2 regions of the Trinickia sp. genome follow, and region 2 is predicted to be linked to the other one. Evidence: predicted binding sites of a transcription regulator. Region 2 holds the regulator's gene; the other holds the start of a gene.
The links. The regulator HrcA, encoded in region 2, represses chaperone genes, less so after heat shock. The targets are predictions, from matches to a motif close to TTAGCACTCNNNNNNNNNGAGTGCTAA.
Positions count from the first base shown of each region.

Region 1: a site for HrcA is predicted at 2,897-2,923, ahead of rpoH (RNA polymerase sigma factor RpoH). Genes of this name have one in related genera too.

Region 1 covers NZ_JBMRBK010000037.1:49,093-56,365, forward strand. Annotated here, with positions in the region: gene nagE (N-acetylglucosamine-specific PTS transporter subunit IIBC) at 59-1,798, shown strand; gene rpoH (RNA polymerase sigma factor RpoH) at 1,903-2,838, opposite strand; gene ACO1XS_RS10200 (acyloxyacyl hydrolase) at 3,197-3,781, shown strand; gene ACO1XS_RS10205 (nuclear transport factor 2 family protein) at 3,825-4,208, shown strand; gene leuA (2-isopropylmalate synthase) at 4,252-5,907, opposite strand; gene ybiB (DNA-binding protein YbiB) at 6,256-7,224, opposite strand.
Region 2 covers NZ_JBMRBK010000020.1:151,463-158,735, reverse strand. Annotated here, with positions in the region: gene recN (DNA repair protein RecN) at 50-1,717, opposite strand; gene ACO1XS_RS04140 (NAD kinase) at 1,805-2,722, opposite strand; gene hrcA (heat-inducible transcriptional repressor HrcA) at 2,910-3,929, shown strand; gene hemH (ferrochelatase) at 4,112-5,179, shown strand; gene ACO1XS_RS04125 (RNA-binding S4 domain-containing protein) at 5,295-5,702, shown strand; gene grpE (nucleotide exchange factor GrpE) at 6,234-6,833, shown strand; gene dnaK (molecular chaperone DnaK) at 7,000-7,273, shown strand, end outside.

The DNA.
Region 1 (7,273 bases), on a different contig from region 2:
AGCGAGTCGGCATCGCACTCAAACAAGCATCGACGACGAGAAGACATTGGAGGCACTCATGGACGGAAATCCATTTATGAAGGTCCAGCGGCTAGGGCGAGCGCTGATGCTGCCGATTGCGGTGCTGCCGGTCGCGGGCATTTTGCTGCGCCTCGGCCAGGCCGACGTGCTCAACATCAAGATGATTGCCGACGCCGGCGGCACGATCTTCGACAATCTGCCGTTGCTGTTCGCGATCGGCGTGGCGGTGGGCTTCGCGAAGGACAACAATGGCGTTGCCGCATTGGCGGGTGCGATCGGCTATCTGATCGAAATCGCCGTGATGAAGGACATCAACGACAAGCTCAACATGGGCGTGCTGTCGGGGATCATCGCGGGGATCGTGGCGGGGATGCTCTATAACCGCTACAAGGACATCAAGCTGCCCGATTATCTGGCGTTCTTCGGCGGCAAGCGCTTCGTGCCGATCGTGACCGGGCTGGCCTGTGTGGTATTGGGCGTCGTCTTCGGGTACGTCTGGCAACCCGTGCAGGCGGCCATCGACGCGACGGGCCACTGGCTGACGACGGCCGGCGCGATCGGCGTATTCGTCTATGGCACGCTGAACCGATTGCTGCTCGTGACGGGTCTGCATCACATCATCAATTCGCTCGCCTGGTTCGTATTCGGCACGTTCACGCCTCCGGGCGGCGGCGCCGCGGTGACGGGCGATCTGCATCGCTTCTTTGCGGGCGATCCCACCGCGGGCGGCTTCATGACGGGCTTTTTCCCGATCATGATGTTCGGCCTGCCGGCGGCGTGCCTGGCCATGCTGCACGAAGCGCCGAAGGAGCGCCGCGCGATGGTGGGTGGCCTGCTGTTTTCGATGGCGCTGACATCGTTTCTGACCGGCGTGACGGAACCCGTTGAGTTCAGCTTCATGTTCCTCGCACCGGTGCTCTATGTGATCCACGCGTTGCTCACCGGCCTTTCGCTCGCGATCTGTCAGGCGCTAGGCATCCATCTGGGCTTCACGTTCTCCGCCGGCGCGATCGACTACGTACTGAACTACGGGTTGTCGACGAAAGGCTGGCTCGCGATTCCGATCGGACTCGTCTATGCGGCGGTCTACTACGGGCTGTTCCGGTTCTTCATCCGCAAGTTCAACATGGCCACACCGGGCCGCGAACCCGCGACGACCGACGCCCAGATCGAATCGTTCGGGGCTGGCGGTTATGTGGCGCCGACGGCGGGCGCCGCCGCGCCGCGTGCCGTGCGCTACATCGCTGCGCTCGGCGGTGCTTCGAACCTGACGCTCGTCGACGCCTGCACCACGCGCCTGCGTCTTTCAGTGGTCGATGCGGAAAAAATTTCGGAGCCGCAGTTGAAGGCCATCGGCGCACGCGGCGTACTCAAGCGCGACGCGCGCAACGTGCAGGTCGTCATCGGGCCGGAAGCCGACATGATCGCCGACGAAATCCGTGCGGCCATGGCTGGTCCGGCAGGGCAGGCCGCGCCGGCCGCTGCCGGCGCCGAGCAAGGACCGAGCGGACCGCTCGATCCCGATCCGATGCGCTGGCTCGCCGTTTTCGGCGGTGCGACGAACGTCGCGGCACTCGATGCCGTGGCGGCCACGCGGTTGCGCGTAGTCGTACGCGATCCGGGCGCCGTCGATCGCCAGCGGCTCGGCGAGCTCGATGTTGCCTGGGTATCGGCCGATACGTTCCACATCGTCTGCGGCACTGCCGCGCAGCGCTACGCCAGGCAACTGGCCACGCGCCTCCCGCCGACGGCGGGCGTCTCGCCACAGCCCGTCTGAGGCCGATGCGCGCCTGAACTCGGTTCAGGCAATGAAAAAGAGCGGCCAGGGTGACCTGATGCCGCTCTTTCTTTTAGTCCGCCGAACGGGCGGGCCGACGAGACTCAAGCGTACGCGGCCAGCGCGTTGCGCATCTTTTTCATCGCACTCGCTTCGATCTGACGAATCCGCTCGGCCGACACACCGAACTCGGCGGCGAGTTCATGCAGCGTCGAGCCTCCCGATCCGTCATCGTCGACGTTGAGCCACCGCGCTTCGATGATGCGGCGACTGCGTGCGTCGAGCGAATCGAGCGCTTCGGCGATGCCGTCCGTTTGCAGCTTGTCGCGTTGACGGGCGGCCAGCACAGCCGTCGGCTCGCTGTGCGCGTCCGCCAGATAGGCGATCGGCGCGTACGACTCCTCGCCGTCTTCGACGTGTCCTTCGAGCGCGATGTCTCCACCGGAGAGCCGCGTTTCCATCTCGGTGACTTCTTCGCGCTTGACGTTCAGTTCTTTCGCGAGGCCTTCGATCTCGTCGGGCGAGAACGCTTGCAGCCCTTGCTTGTGGCTGCGCAGATTGAAGAACAGCTTGCGTTGAGCCTTCGTCGTCGCGACTTTCACCATGCGCCAGTTGCGCAGGATGTATTCGTGGATCTCCGCTTTGATCCAGTGGATCGCGTACGACACCAGGCGCACGTTTTGCTCGGGATCGAACCGTTTGACCGCCTTCATCAGCCCGATGTTGCCTTCCTGGATGAGATCCGCATGCGGCAGACCGTAGCCGAGATAATTGCGTGCGATCGATACGACGAGACGCAGGTGCGACAGCACGAGCTGACGCGCGGCATCGAGGTTGTTGTGCAGGCGATATTCAGTGGCGAACCGGCGCTCTTGCTCCGCCGTCAGCATCGGAATGCGGTTGACAGCCTGGATGTACGCGTCGATGTTGCCCAGTTGGCCGGGCAGCATCGACGTTGGCGCGAGCGTCAGAGCACCTGCCGAAGCGGCCATGGCGGACGCCGGGGCGAGAGGGCTCGGAAGGGTCATTGCGTTGCTCACGTAGGAAACTCCTTGAAATCGGACTACCGCTCAGTCACAAGTACGACTCCGGGGGATATTAGCACTCCCGGAAGCCGAGTGCTAAGTGTTGGAGTCTCAAATGGCGCCGGAAGTTCCGTGAAGCTATCGATTCCGTTGAATCGATAGGTAATTCTACTCCTATTGGTCGCGGACGGGCCGCGAAGGGGGAAAGCGAGCAGGAATTGGGGCTTGACTCGAACTGAAGCATCCCCTTTTTCCGAGATTGTGTATTGCGCGAGACGATACGACGCGCGGAAAAACCATACCGTAAGATAGACGCGCTTCGGGCCGCATGGCGCGTGGTAGTGGCCCGATCATCAACGAGCCCCTTCGGAGTATGCGAATGAAAAAGAAGAACCGGATCCGGCAACGTCCCTCGAGCGTTTTCGTCATAGCGGCACTGGCGGCGGCCACAATGCTTGCCGCAGCACCGGGTCTCGCGCGGGCCGATACTTTCGGCGTGCAGCTCGGAGGAGGATTTGGCGAACACGATGTCAACAAGCTCGACCTGGGCCTCGTCTGGGACCCGGGCATCAACTGGTGGGAGATGGGCGGCTGGCATTTTTCTCTCGTCGGCGAAGCCCATGTGGACTATTGGCACCCGGGCAACGGAACGTCGCGTCATGACGTCTACACATTCGGTGTACAGCCCATGGTCCGCTTCATCAAAAGCGCCGGCGCCGTCCGCCCCTTCATCGAGGCGGGCGCGGGTGTGCGCGGGCTCTCACGTGTGACGATCAAGGATGGGTACTCGATGGGCACGGCCTTTCAGTTCACCGAGATCGTCGGCGTCGGCGCGCAATTCGGCGGCCACCAGCAGTACCAGGCCGGCTTTCGATTTCAACATGTTTCGAATGCCGGTATCAAAGAGCCGAATCCTGGTATAAATTTCAGCCAGCTATATCTGCAATACAACTTCTGACGCGAATGTCCCGTGCGGCATTCGGGTGCATGGGAGCTGAGCGATGGCGGCAAAGATGATCGAAGCGATTCGCGTACTCGAGCGGGACCGGTTTCGCGCAATGGTCGACGGCGACGTGCCGATGCTCAACGAGTTGCTGTCCGAGAACGTGAGCTTCGTTCATACCAACGGCAAGCGCGAGACGAAGCAGCAATTCATCGACGCCATCTCCGCGGGCCGACGGCGCTACCGGCAAATCGAAGTGCAATCGCAAGACGTGTTGCCCGTCGGCAGCGAGACCTGTGTGGTGACGGGACGCGCGCTGATCGAAATGGAAGCGAACAACGGCGCCTTGCTCTATCCGATCGCCTATACGGCCATTCAGGCGCAAGAAGACGGCCAATGGCGTCTCGTGGCGTGGCACGCGACGCGCTGCGCGCTCGAATGACGCGTCAGCGCGCGCGCGTTCCCTTACCGGCAGCGTATTCGTCTCACGCTGCGGCCTGACGCTCGTCGTCGCTCCACTCGAACCTGTTCACCGCGCTGATGAGCGCGTCCACCGCGGCCGTCGCGGCATCGGCATGCACGCCGACGCCGAAACGCAGCGGCGCGCTGCCCGCACGACAGCCGACGAACGCGGCCCAGCCGCCGTCGGCCGTGCGTGCAGTCTCGTAGGAGCAGACATCGATCGGGCAGGCGGCCTCGGCGCTGAGCGCGCATGCCACCGCTTCGACGAGTGCATCGCCTTGCGCATGCGCCGGGTCCTCGCCTATACGGGCCACTTCGCGACGCTGCCAGCGCACCGTGGCGGCGTCGGTGCGCGTGGCCGGTCCCCGCACGCCGAGATATTCGCGGGCGAACCGTTCGCAGATCGCTTCGCCCGTGACTTCGACGCCGGATTCGTCGGCGATTTGCTGCACGACATGACTGAATTCGATTTGCAGGCGGCGCGGTGGCGCAAAGCCGAGCCCGCGCTCGAGCAGGAATGTCGAGCCGCCTTTGCCCGATTGGCTGTTCACGCGTATGACCGCATCGTAGCTGCGACCGAGGTCCGCCGGATCGATGGGCAGGTAGGGCACTTCCCAAACCGCCTCGGCCGATCGCCGCGCGAAGCCTTTGCGAATCGCATCCTGGTGCGAGCCGGAAAATGCTGTGAAGACGAGATCGCCGGCGTAGGGGTGGCGCGGATGGACGGGTATTGCGTTGCAACGCTCCACGACGCGGCGCACCGCGTCGATATCGGAGAAATCGAGGCCCGGATCGATGCCTTGCGTATAAAGGTTCAGCGCAAGCGTCACGAGATCGACGTTGCCCGTGCGCTCGCCGTTGCCGAACAGGCACCCTTCGATGCGCTCGGCTCCCGCGAGCAACGCCAGCTCGGCCGCTGCGACTGCCGTGCCGCGATCGTTGTGCGGATGCACCGAGAGCACGATGCTGTCGCGCCAGGCAAGGTTGCGATCCATCCATTCGATCTGGTCGGCGAACACATTGGGCGTGGCGGCTTCGACCGTGGCCGGAAGATTCAGGATCATCTTGTGCTCGCGCGTCGGCGCCCAGGTTTGCGCGACAGCGTCACAGACTTCACGCGCGAAGGCGAGCTCGGTCATGCTGAACGTCTCGGGCGAGTATTGAAACGTCCACCGCGTGCCGGGCCGTCGTTGCGCCTCTTCCTTGATGAGCCGTGTGCCCTCGACGGCGAGCGCTTTGACGTCTTCCTTCGAAGCATCGAACACGATGCGCCTGAACGAGGGGCAGATCGCGTTGTACAGATGGACGATGGCGCGTGGGGCGCCTTCGAGCGCTTCGAATGTGCGCGCGATGAGATCGGCGCGTGACTGCACGAGGACTTCGATCGTCACGCCCTCAGGAATCCGCTGCTCGTCGATCAGCCTGCGTACGAAGTCGAAGTCCGTTTGCGATGCCGACGGGAAGCCGACCTCGATCTCCTTGAACCCGATAGCAATGAGCATCTCGAAGAACTCGAGCTTCTGCTCGATCGTCATCGGGTCGATCAGCGACTGATTGCCGTCGCGAAGATCGGTACTCATCCAGATCGGCGCGGACTCGATCGTCCGGCTCGGCCACTTGCGCGTGGCGAGGCGAACAGGCTGAAACGGTCGGTACTTCCCGGCGGGATTGCGGAGCATGGCGAACCTCGTTCGTTGCGTCGTCTGCGAAACGCGAGGCAGGCTCGGCGGCTGGCCAGCCGTGCCGGGGCGCACAACGCGCCGGCGCATTTCGCGATTCGCCCGAACGGTATTCGGCCGAATGCTGACGACTACGGTTTGTAGGGAACTGCGGTTTGGGCGAAACGGAACTGCGGGAACTGCAGGAGGACCGCGCAAACGACACGCGGCGCTACGGCTGGCTTACGCTAGTCGTAGCGATAGAGGCCGCGCTAGTCGGCCGGAGGTAATTCGGAGGGTGTTCGAAATGGAACGCATGAAGCGCACTGTATGTCAGCGACGGCGACGCTGTCAACCGTCGCCGTTCGGCTAATCCTGCCGCGCGACCCTTACGATCGTCTCCACCTGGCGCGCGAGCGTCGGCGGCACGGGCTGCCGGCCGTCCAGCACGGCCTGGGTCCACGCCGCGGTCGTGTCCGCATCGCGCGATTCGGGCAGAGCGGCCGGTTGCGCTTCGGAGGAACTGCGCTCGGCCGCGACGAGCGTTTCGGCCACGCCGTCGTGCAGCCAGTCGATCTGGACTTGGCGGCGCGTGTCAGCTACAGCCTCGCCCTCGGTGCCGCGTGCGAGCAACGCTCCGCCCACGGCGGCTGCCGGATGGCCGGCGAAGAGTTCGGCGAGGCTCTCGCGATACTCCGGATGCGTATAGTTGACGAGCCGCAGGCCCGGAGACGAAAACGGCTGCAGGATTTTCACGAGCGTATGCGTCGAATTGCGCACGCCCATGATCCGGCGCAGCGCCAAAAGCCGCGCGAGCTTCGGCGCCAGTACCTCGATCGGCGCGAAGGCGAGCGCGCGGCTGGCCAATTGGGCCTCGATCTCGGGATGGGACTTGGCCGGCGCGATCCCCAGCCTCGCGAAAATCTCTGCGCTCGTCACCCGCCCGGCATCCTCGCTCACGCCGTGCACGAGCGTCGGTACGCCCTCGCGCGCAAGCAGCAGCGCGAGCAGCGGCACCAGGTTGGGCTGCTTGCGCGCGCCGTTGTAGCTCGGAATGGACACGGGCCGGCTCTCACCGCCCGGCACGCGCAGTAACGCGAACGACGCTTGCGCGGCCGCGAGCATGGCGGCGAGTTCCGCAGCCGTCTCGCCTTTGAGCCGGTAGGCGAGCATCACCGCGCCGAGCTCGATATCCGAGACGCGGCCATCGAGCATCGCGCTATACAACGCGTGCGTGTCTTCCGGCGAGAGCGCGCGGGCTCCGTTCGGACCGCGTCCGATTTCCTTGATGAAACGGGCGCAGGCAAAGGTGCCCGGCGAGGCGGCGGATTCAGTCATGACAGGAAGCGGGTGCGACGAGAACCCGTCGAAGTAAGTAGGCTGTGCA
Region 2 (7,273 bases):
CTTGCACCGGCGCCAGCGGGCGGAGCCGCGGGCCGCGAGCCGGCGGTCCCTAAGCCGCGAGCATCTCCTTGGCGTGGCGGCGCGTGGTGGCCGTGATTTCGAGGCCGCCCAGCATGCGCGCCACTTCCTCTATCCGGCTCGTACGGTCGAGCTGCGTCACGGTGGACATCGTGCCGCCGTCCGCCGTACCGGCTTTGGCGACCTGGAAGTGGTGATCCCCGCGCGCCGCGACCTGCGGCAAATGCGTCACGCAGAGCACCTGCCGATCGCGGCCCAGTTGATGCAGCAGCCGGCCGACGACTTCCGCCACGCCGCCGCCGATGCCCGTATCGACTTCGTCGAAAATCAGTGTCGGCGTCGGGCTCGCGGCGCTGGCGATCACCGCCAATGCCAGGCTGATACGCGCGAGTTCGCCGCCCGAGGCGACTTTGGCGAGCGGCCTGGGCGGCACCCCTGCGTGGCCTGCCACGCGAAATTCGATCTGTTCGAGACCGTGCGCACCGCCTTCGGCGAGCGGGACGAGCGCGACTTCGAAGCTGCCGCCGGCCATGGACAGCTCCTGCATGCCCGCCGTGACCGCGGCGCTCAATGCTTTCGCCGCCTTCGCACGTGCTTTCGAGAGCTGCTTCGCCTCGCGCAGGTAGGCTTCATGCGCCGTGGCGACGGCCGCTGTCAGCGTATCGAGATCCGCCGCGGCGTCGAGCGCGGCCAATTGCGCGCGGCGTGCCTCGTGCTCGGCCGGCAGCGTTTCCGGTTGCAACCGGAACTTGCGGGCGAGCGAGTGCAGCGCATCGAGCCGGGCTTCGACCTGCGCGAGCCGATCCGGATCGAGCTCGAGCTTTTGCGCATAGTGGGTCAGCGAATAAACGGCCTCGCGCAATTGAATTTCGGCGGGCTCGAGCGAGGCGAGCGTGTCGCCGAGCGCCGGATCGATATCGGCCAGATCGCGCAGTTTCGAGACGATCGAGCCGAGCCGGCCGAGCATGGCATTGTCCGCCTCCGACAGCGCATCGACGGCGCCGCGCACGCCTTCGATCAGATTTGCGGAGTGCGCGAGCCGACGGTGCTCGGCGGAGATTTCTTCCCATTCCCCGGCTTGCGGTGAGAGCTTGTCGAGCTCGGCAAGCTGCCATGCGAGGCGCTCGCGCTCGAGCTGCAGCTCGCGATCGCGCGTTCGAGCGAGCTCGAGCGCATGTTGCGCATCGCGCCAGCTTCGGTGCGCGCTTGCCACCGTGGCGGCAGACGCCGTGAGGCCCGCATGGGTATCGAAAAGCGTGCGTTGCGCATCGGGGCGCATCAATAACTGATGGGCATGCTGCCCGTGGATATCGACGAGCCGTTCGCCGAGCTCGCGTAATTGCGCGAGCGTGGCGGGCGTGCCGTTGATGAACGCGCGTGAACGCCCGTTGGCATCGACGACGCGTCGCAGCATGACCGCGCCGCCCGCTGCGTCGGGCTCGGGCCGCGCGAGCGCCTGGTCGTCGAGCCAGCGTTCGACCTCCGCCGTGGCGCTGAACTCCGCCGTGATATCGGCGCGGCTCGTGCCGGTGCGCACGACGTCGGCGTCCGCGCGTGCGCCCAGCGTCAATGCGAGTGCGTCGATGAGGATCGATTTGCCGGCGCCGGTTTCACCCGAAAAAACAGTAAAGCCGCGGTCGAATTCCAGGTCGAGCGCGGCGACGATGACGAAGTCGCGTATCGAGAGGTGGCGGAGCATGGGAATGGTGAGGTTGACGTCGTGTTCTCGTATGGGTTGCCGACGGCTGAGGCCGCTCGGGCGCCGTGGTCCGTCGGCGCGCCTCGTCTAGAGCGGCCCTGTCGCGTTGTCCGGTTCCTCGCCGCCGGACGGATGCTCGTTCCAATGGAGCTTTTGCCGCAGCGTCGCGTAATAGCTATAGCCGACGGGATGCAGAAACGGCACGGTGTGACGCGAGCGCCGCACTTCGATCGTGTCGTTGAGCTCGAGCGCGGTAAACGATTGCATGTCGAAATTCACGTTGACGTCGCGTCCGCCGATGATCTGGATGCCGAGCTTGCATTCGTCCGGCACGACGATCGGGCGATTCGACAGCGCGTGCGGAGCGATCGGCACGAGCACGAGACCGCGCAGCTGCGGATGAAGAATGGGGCCCTGCGAGGACAGCGCATACGCGGTCGAACCCGTCGGCGTGGCGACGATGAGGCCATCCGAGCGCTGGTTGTACATGAAGCGCCCGTCGACGAGCACGCGCAGCTCCGCCATGCCGGAAAAACCGCTGCGGTTGACCACCACATCGTTGAACGCGAGCGCGTGATAGATCGGCTCGCCCGCGCGCATGATGCGCGCTTCGAGCAGCGTGCGCTCCTCGCGCTCGAAACTGCCCGCGAGCATCTGCGGCACGCGCTGTTGCATCTCGGAGACGGGGATATCGGTGATGAACCCGAGCCGCCCCTGATTGACGCCGATGAGGGGCGTACGATAGGGCGCAAGCTGGCGGCCGATGCCGAGCATCGTGCCGTCGCCGCCCAGCACCACCGCGACATCGGCCCGCGCGCCGATTTCGGCCGGCGTGAGGGACGGATAGCCGCCGATGCCGATATCGCGCGCGGTCTCGGCTTCGAATACCACTTCGAAGCCCCGCTGCGCGATGCAAGCGGCGAGCGCCGCCAGCGGCTCGCCGATGCCGGGCGTGTTGCTGCGCCCGACGAGCGCAACGGTCTTGAACTGGGTGCCAATATTCATGCCGGCATTACACCATAGCTGGGGTCCTAAAAGAACCGTTGTTCCACCCGGTCCCGCAATATTGATTTGTCGCTAGAATGATGACGTGCCGATGAAGGGCGGGCCGCGCGCCGGGACCCGCCGTGCGGCAACCCGAACGCCCCCAGGCGGCCCGGGGACCATCGGCGATTGGCTAAAATTTTGCGTCATGCTAGAACCACGCGCACAAACCTTGTTGAAAACCCTGATCGAACGCTATATCGCGGAAGGTCAGCCGGTCGGCTCGCGCACGTTGTCGCGCTATTCCGGGCTCGAATTGAGTCCGGCGACGATCCGCAACGTGATGTCGGACCTCGAGGAGATGGGGCTCGTGGCCAGTCCGCATACGTCGGCGGGCCGGATCCCGACGCCGCGCGGCTACCGTTTGTTCGTCGATACGATGCTGACGGTCGAATCCGTCGCGGACGAGGAAGCCGTCACACGGGCCGTCAAACGGACGCTGCAGCCCGGCGAGCCGCAAAAAGTCGTCGCGGCGGCGGCCAGCGTGCTGTCGAACCTGTCGCAATTTGCCGGCGTCGTGCTGACGCCGCGTCGCAGCCACGTGTTCAAGCAGGTCGAATTCATGCGGCTGTCCGACAAGCGCATTTTGCTGATCATCGTGACGCCCGAGGGCGATGTCCAAAACCGCATCATGGCGACGCGGCGCGAATATTCCCCCTCGCAACTCACTGAAGCGTCGAATTACATCAATGCGCACTTTGCGGGGCTCTCGTTCGACGAGGTCCGCCGGCGGCTGCGCGAGGAAATCGACGAACTGCGCGGCGACATGACGGCGCTCATGCACGCGGCGGTGACCGCGAGCACGGACGAATCCGACACCGGCGAAACGGTGCTGATCTCGGGCGAGCGCAATCTGCTCGAAGTGGCGGACCTTTCGTCCGACATGGCGCGGCTGCGCAAGCTTTTCGACGTATTCGACCAAAAGACGAGCCTCCTGCAATTGCTGGATGTGTCGAGTCATGCGCAGGGCGTCCAGATATTCATCGGTGGCGAATCGAATCTCGTCCCGATCGAGCAAATGAGCGTCGTGACGGCGCCTTACGAGGTCAATGGGACGATCGTCGGCACGCTCGGTGTCATCGGGCCGACGCGCATGGCCTACAGCCGTGTGATCCCGATCGTCGACATCACCGCGCGATTGCTGTCGACCGCGCTCAGTCAGCACTAGACTTTGGCGCGGCGTCGGCACCGGTAGGTCGCCGGCGGGCCATGGGCGAATGATGCACGGTGCGGGCAAAGCCCCGCCATTGGCCGGATGGCCGAATGTCGGGCAGCACGGGCGGCTCGCTATAATGCCCTTCACGTGAACCGAGCTTGTGCCGCGCCGCTCAAGCCTTGCTACGATTGCCCATGCGCTTCGATCTCGAGCTGCCGTCGCAGCCTGCCACGTCTCATCGCGTCGCCGTGCTGCTGATCAATCTCGGCACGCCCGATGCCCCGACGCCACGCGCGGTGCGCCGGTATCTCGCGCAATTCCTGTCGGATCCGCGCGTCGTGGAAATCCCGGCGCTCGTCTGGCAGCCGGTGTTACGCGCATTGATCCTGCCGTTCCGGGGCCGCTCGTCGGCCCGAAAGTACGCGTCCGTCTGGATGCAGGAAGGCTCGCCGCTGCGCGTCCACACCGAAAAGCAGGTCGAAACGCTGCGTACGCTGCTGCATGCGAACGACTATCCAGTGATCGTCGAGTATGCGATGCGCTACGGCACGCCGGGCATCGGTGCGATGCTCAACCAGTTGAAGCTGGCGGGCGCCGAGCGCGTGTTGTTGATGCCGATGTATCCGCAATATTCGTCGTCGACCACGGCGACCGCGTTCGACGCCGCATTCGCGGCGCTCGGGCGCATGCGCAATCAGCTCGAAATCCGCACCGTGCGGCACTATGCGGATCATCCGGCCTATATCGGCGCGCTGGCCGAGCAGGTGCGGGCGTACTGGGCTGTCCATGGCACCCCGAATTTCGCCTCGGGCGACAAACTGATTCTCAGTTTCCACGGCGTGCCCAAGCGGACGCTCGATCTGGGCGATCCCTACCATGGCCAATGCCAGCAGACGGCGGCAATGCTGACGACGGCGCTCGGATTGACGGCCACCGAATGCCTCGTCACGTTCCAGTCGCGGTTCGGCCGCGCGCAGTGGCTGCAGCCCTACACCGCGCCGACCCTGCGCGAACTCGGGGCGGGCGGCGTGCGCCGGGCCGATGTCTTCTGTCCGGGCTTTACGGCCGATTGCCTGGAAACGATCGAGGAAATCGGGATCGAGGTCCGCGACGAATTTCTGCATGCCGGCGGCAAGGAATTTCATCGCATTCCATGCCTGAACGCCGCACCGGCCTGGATTGCCGCGCTGGGCGAAATCGTCGCGCAGCAGCTTCAAGGCTGGCCGGCGCAGGCGCCAGCCGCGGCCGGCGCGCTCGCATGACCACGCGGCGCTTCCAAAGCGCACCGGCGTGCGCGCACTTGCGGGCGGCGGGCAGGATCGTTGCGCGCAAGCGTACGGACGCGGTGCGCGCCCCGAGCCCATTTCAGCGATTGCCATGAACTTCAAGATTTCGACGGAACCGGGTGCGCGCCTGCGCATCGACAAATGGCTCTGGGCCGCGCGCTTTTTCAAGACGCGGTCCGTGGCGGCTGACGCAGTGGACAAGGGCCGCGTGCGAATTGGCGGCGCGACCGTGAAGCCAGCCAAGGAAGTCCGGGTGGGCGATCTGGTCGTGATAGAAATCGACCGGCTCAGCTGGGAAGTCCGCGTGGTGGGTGTATGCGAGGTGCGCGGGCCGGCCGCTGTGGCACAGACGCTTTACGAGGAAACGCCGGAAAGCCGCGCGAAGCGCGCGGCCGAGGAGCAACGGCGCCGTACCTATCGCGAGCCGGCAGCCACGCTGCACGGGCGGCCGACGAAGCGCGACAGGCGCGTCATCGACAAACTTTCAGGTGGGGATTGAAAAGTTGCTCGAAAGTGGCATGGACGGCACCATATTCCGTCGTTCTGTCGGTGACGGCGCCGGAGATGCAGATGGTCGTGGTCCCCGCGACGAGTACCAGCGCGACCACCGCAATTGCAAAGGTCAGTTTCACGGTACTCCCCCAATGGAGATGAGCGGGCACGGACACGAAAAGCGGTTCGAAACGATGCTGCCGGGCGCCATGCAGTGCTCGCGGGTCGCGGGCCTTGCACGGAAAAACACCTAGACGAAAACCAGTGTAGGGCAAACCAGAATGGTGCTCAATGCGGTTTCGGTACTGGTGCCGTAACCAGTGTTACCGTTCGTTTCCCATGCACGGGACCGGTGCGAAAAAGCCGCGTTTGCCTCTTGAAACGCCATATGGCGCCCCCATTTGCGCCGGGATGCGTGAGCGTGGAGTTGCTTTTCCGCAACAAACAGCGCTCCGGCGGCGCGGTGACACACACCCGAGCGAGCCGGCGCGCGAAATGCACGCTCTGTACGACTTCACCTTTAGGACGATTTCGCGACATGGAACACCCGCAAGACAACCCCGCTGATCAGAACCCCGCTTCGGCAGGCGATACGGCGCAACCCATGGCTGAGAGCGTCGCCACGCAAGCGGCACCCGCTGCCGAGGAATCGCAGGCGCAGGCCGCCAACCAGCAGGCTGCCAATCAGGCCGAGACGGCACTCGCCGAGGCTCAGGCCAAGCTCGTTGAACTCGAGGAGAGCTTCCTGCGCGCCAAGGCCGAGACCGAAAACGTACGCCGCCGCGCGGCCGAAGACATCTCGAAGGCGCGCAAATTCGCGATCGAGGCTTTTGCCGAGCACCTGCTTCCCGTGGTCGACAGTCTCGAGGCCGCGCTGTCGGACTCGTCGGGCGACATCGCGAAGCTGCGTGAAGGCGTCGAATTGACGCTGCGCCAGTTGACGGCCGCCATGGAAAAAGGACGTGTCGTGGCACTGAACCCTGTCGGCGAGAAATTCGATCCGCACCAGCACCAGGCCATCTCGATGGTGCCGGCCGATCAGGAGCCCAATACCGTCGTATCGGTGTTGCAAAAGGGTTATGTCATCGCCGACCGCGTACTGCGGCCGGCCCTCGTGACGGTGGCCCAGCCCAAGTAACCGCGCCGGGCGCCCGGGCGCAACGCAAAAAACCAATGACCGCATTGGCCCCGGGGCCTTGAAAACGATGCGCGAGCACTCATGTTGAGTGCAGTTATGAATCGAGCAGGAGCGGCTCCCCGGTAGGCGCCGCTGCTACGGACTGAAAGTCAGGAGATTAGGAAAAATGGGCAAAATCATCGGCATCGACCTCGGCACCACGAATTCGTGCGTGGCGCTGATGGAAGGCAATCAGGTCAAGGTGATCGAAAATTCGGAAGGCGCCCGGACGACGCCGTCGATCATCGCGTACATGGAGGATGGGGAAATCCTCGTCGGCGCGCCGGCCAAGCGTCAGTCGGTGACGAACCCGAGGAAAACGCTCTTTGCGGTCAAGCGCCTGATCGGCCGCCGCTTCGAGGAAAAGGAAGTGCAAAAGGACATCGGCCTGATGCCCTACG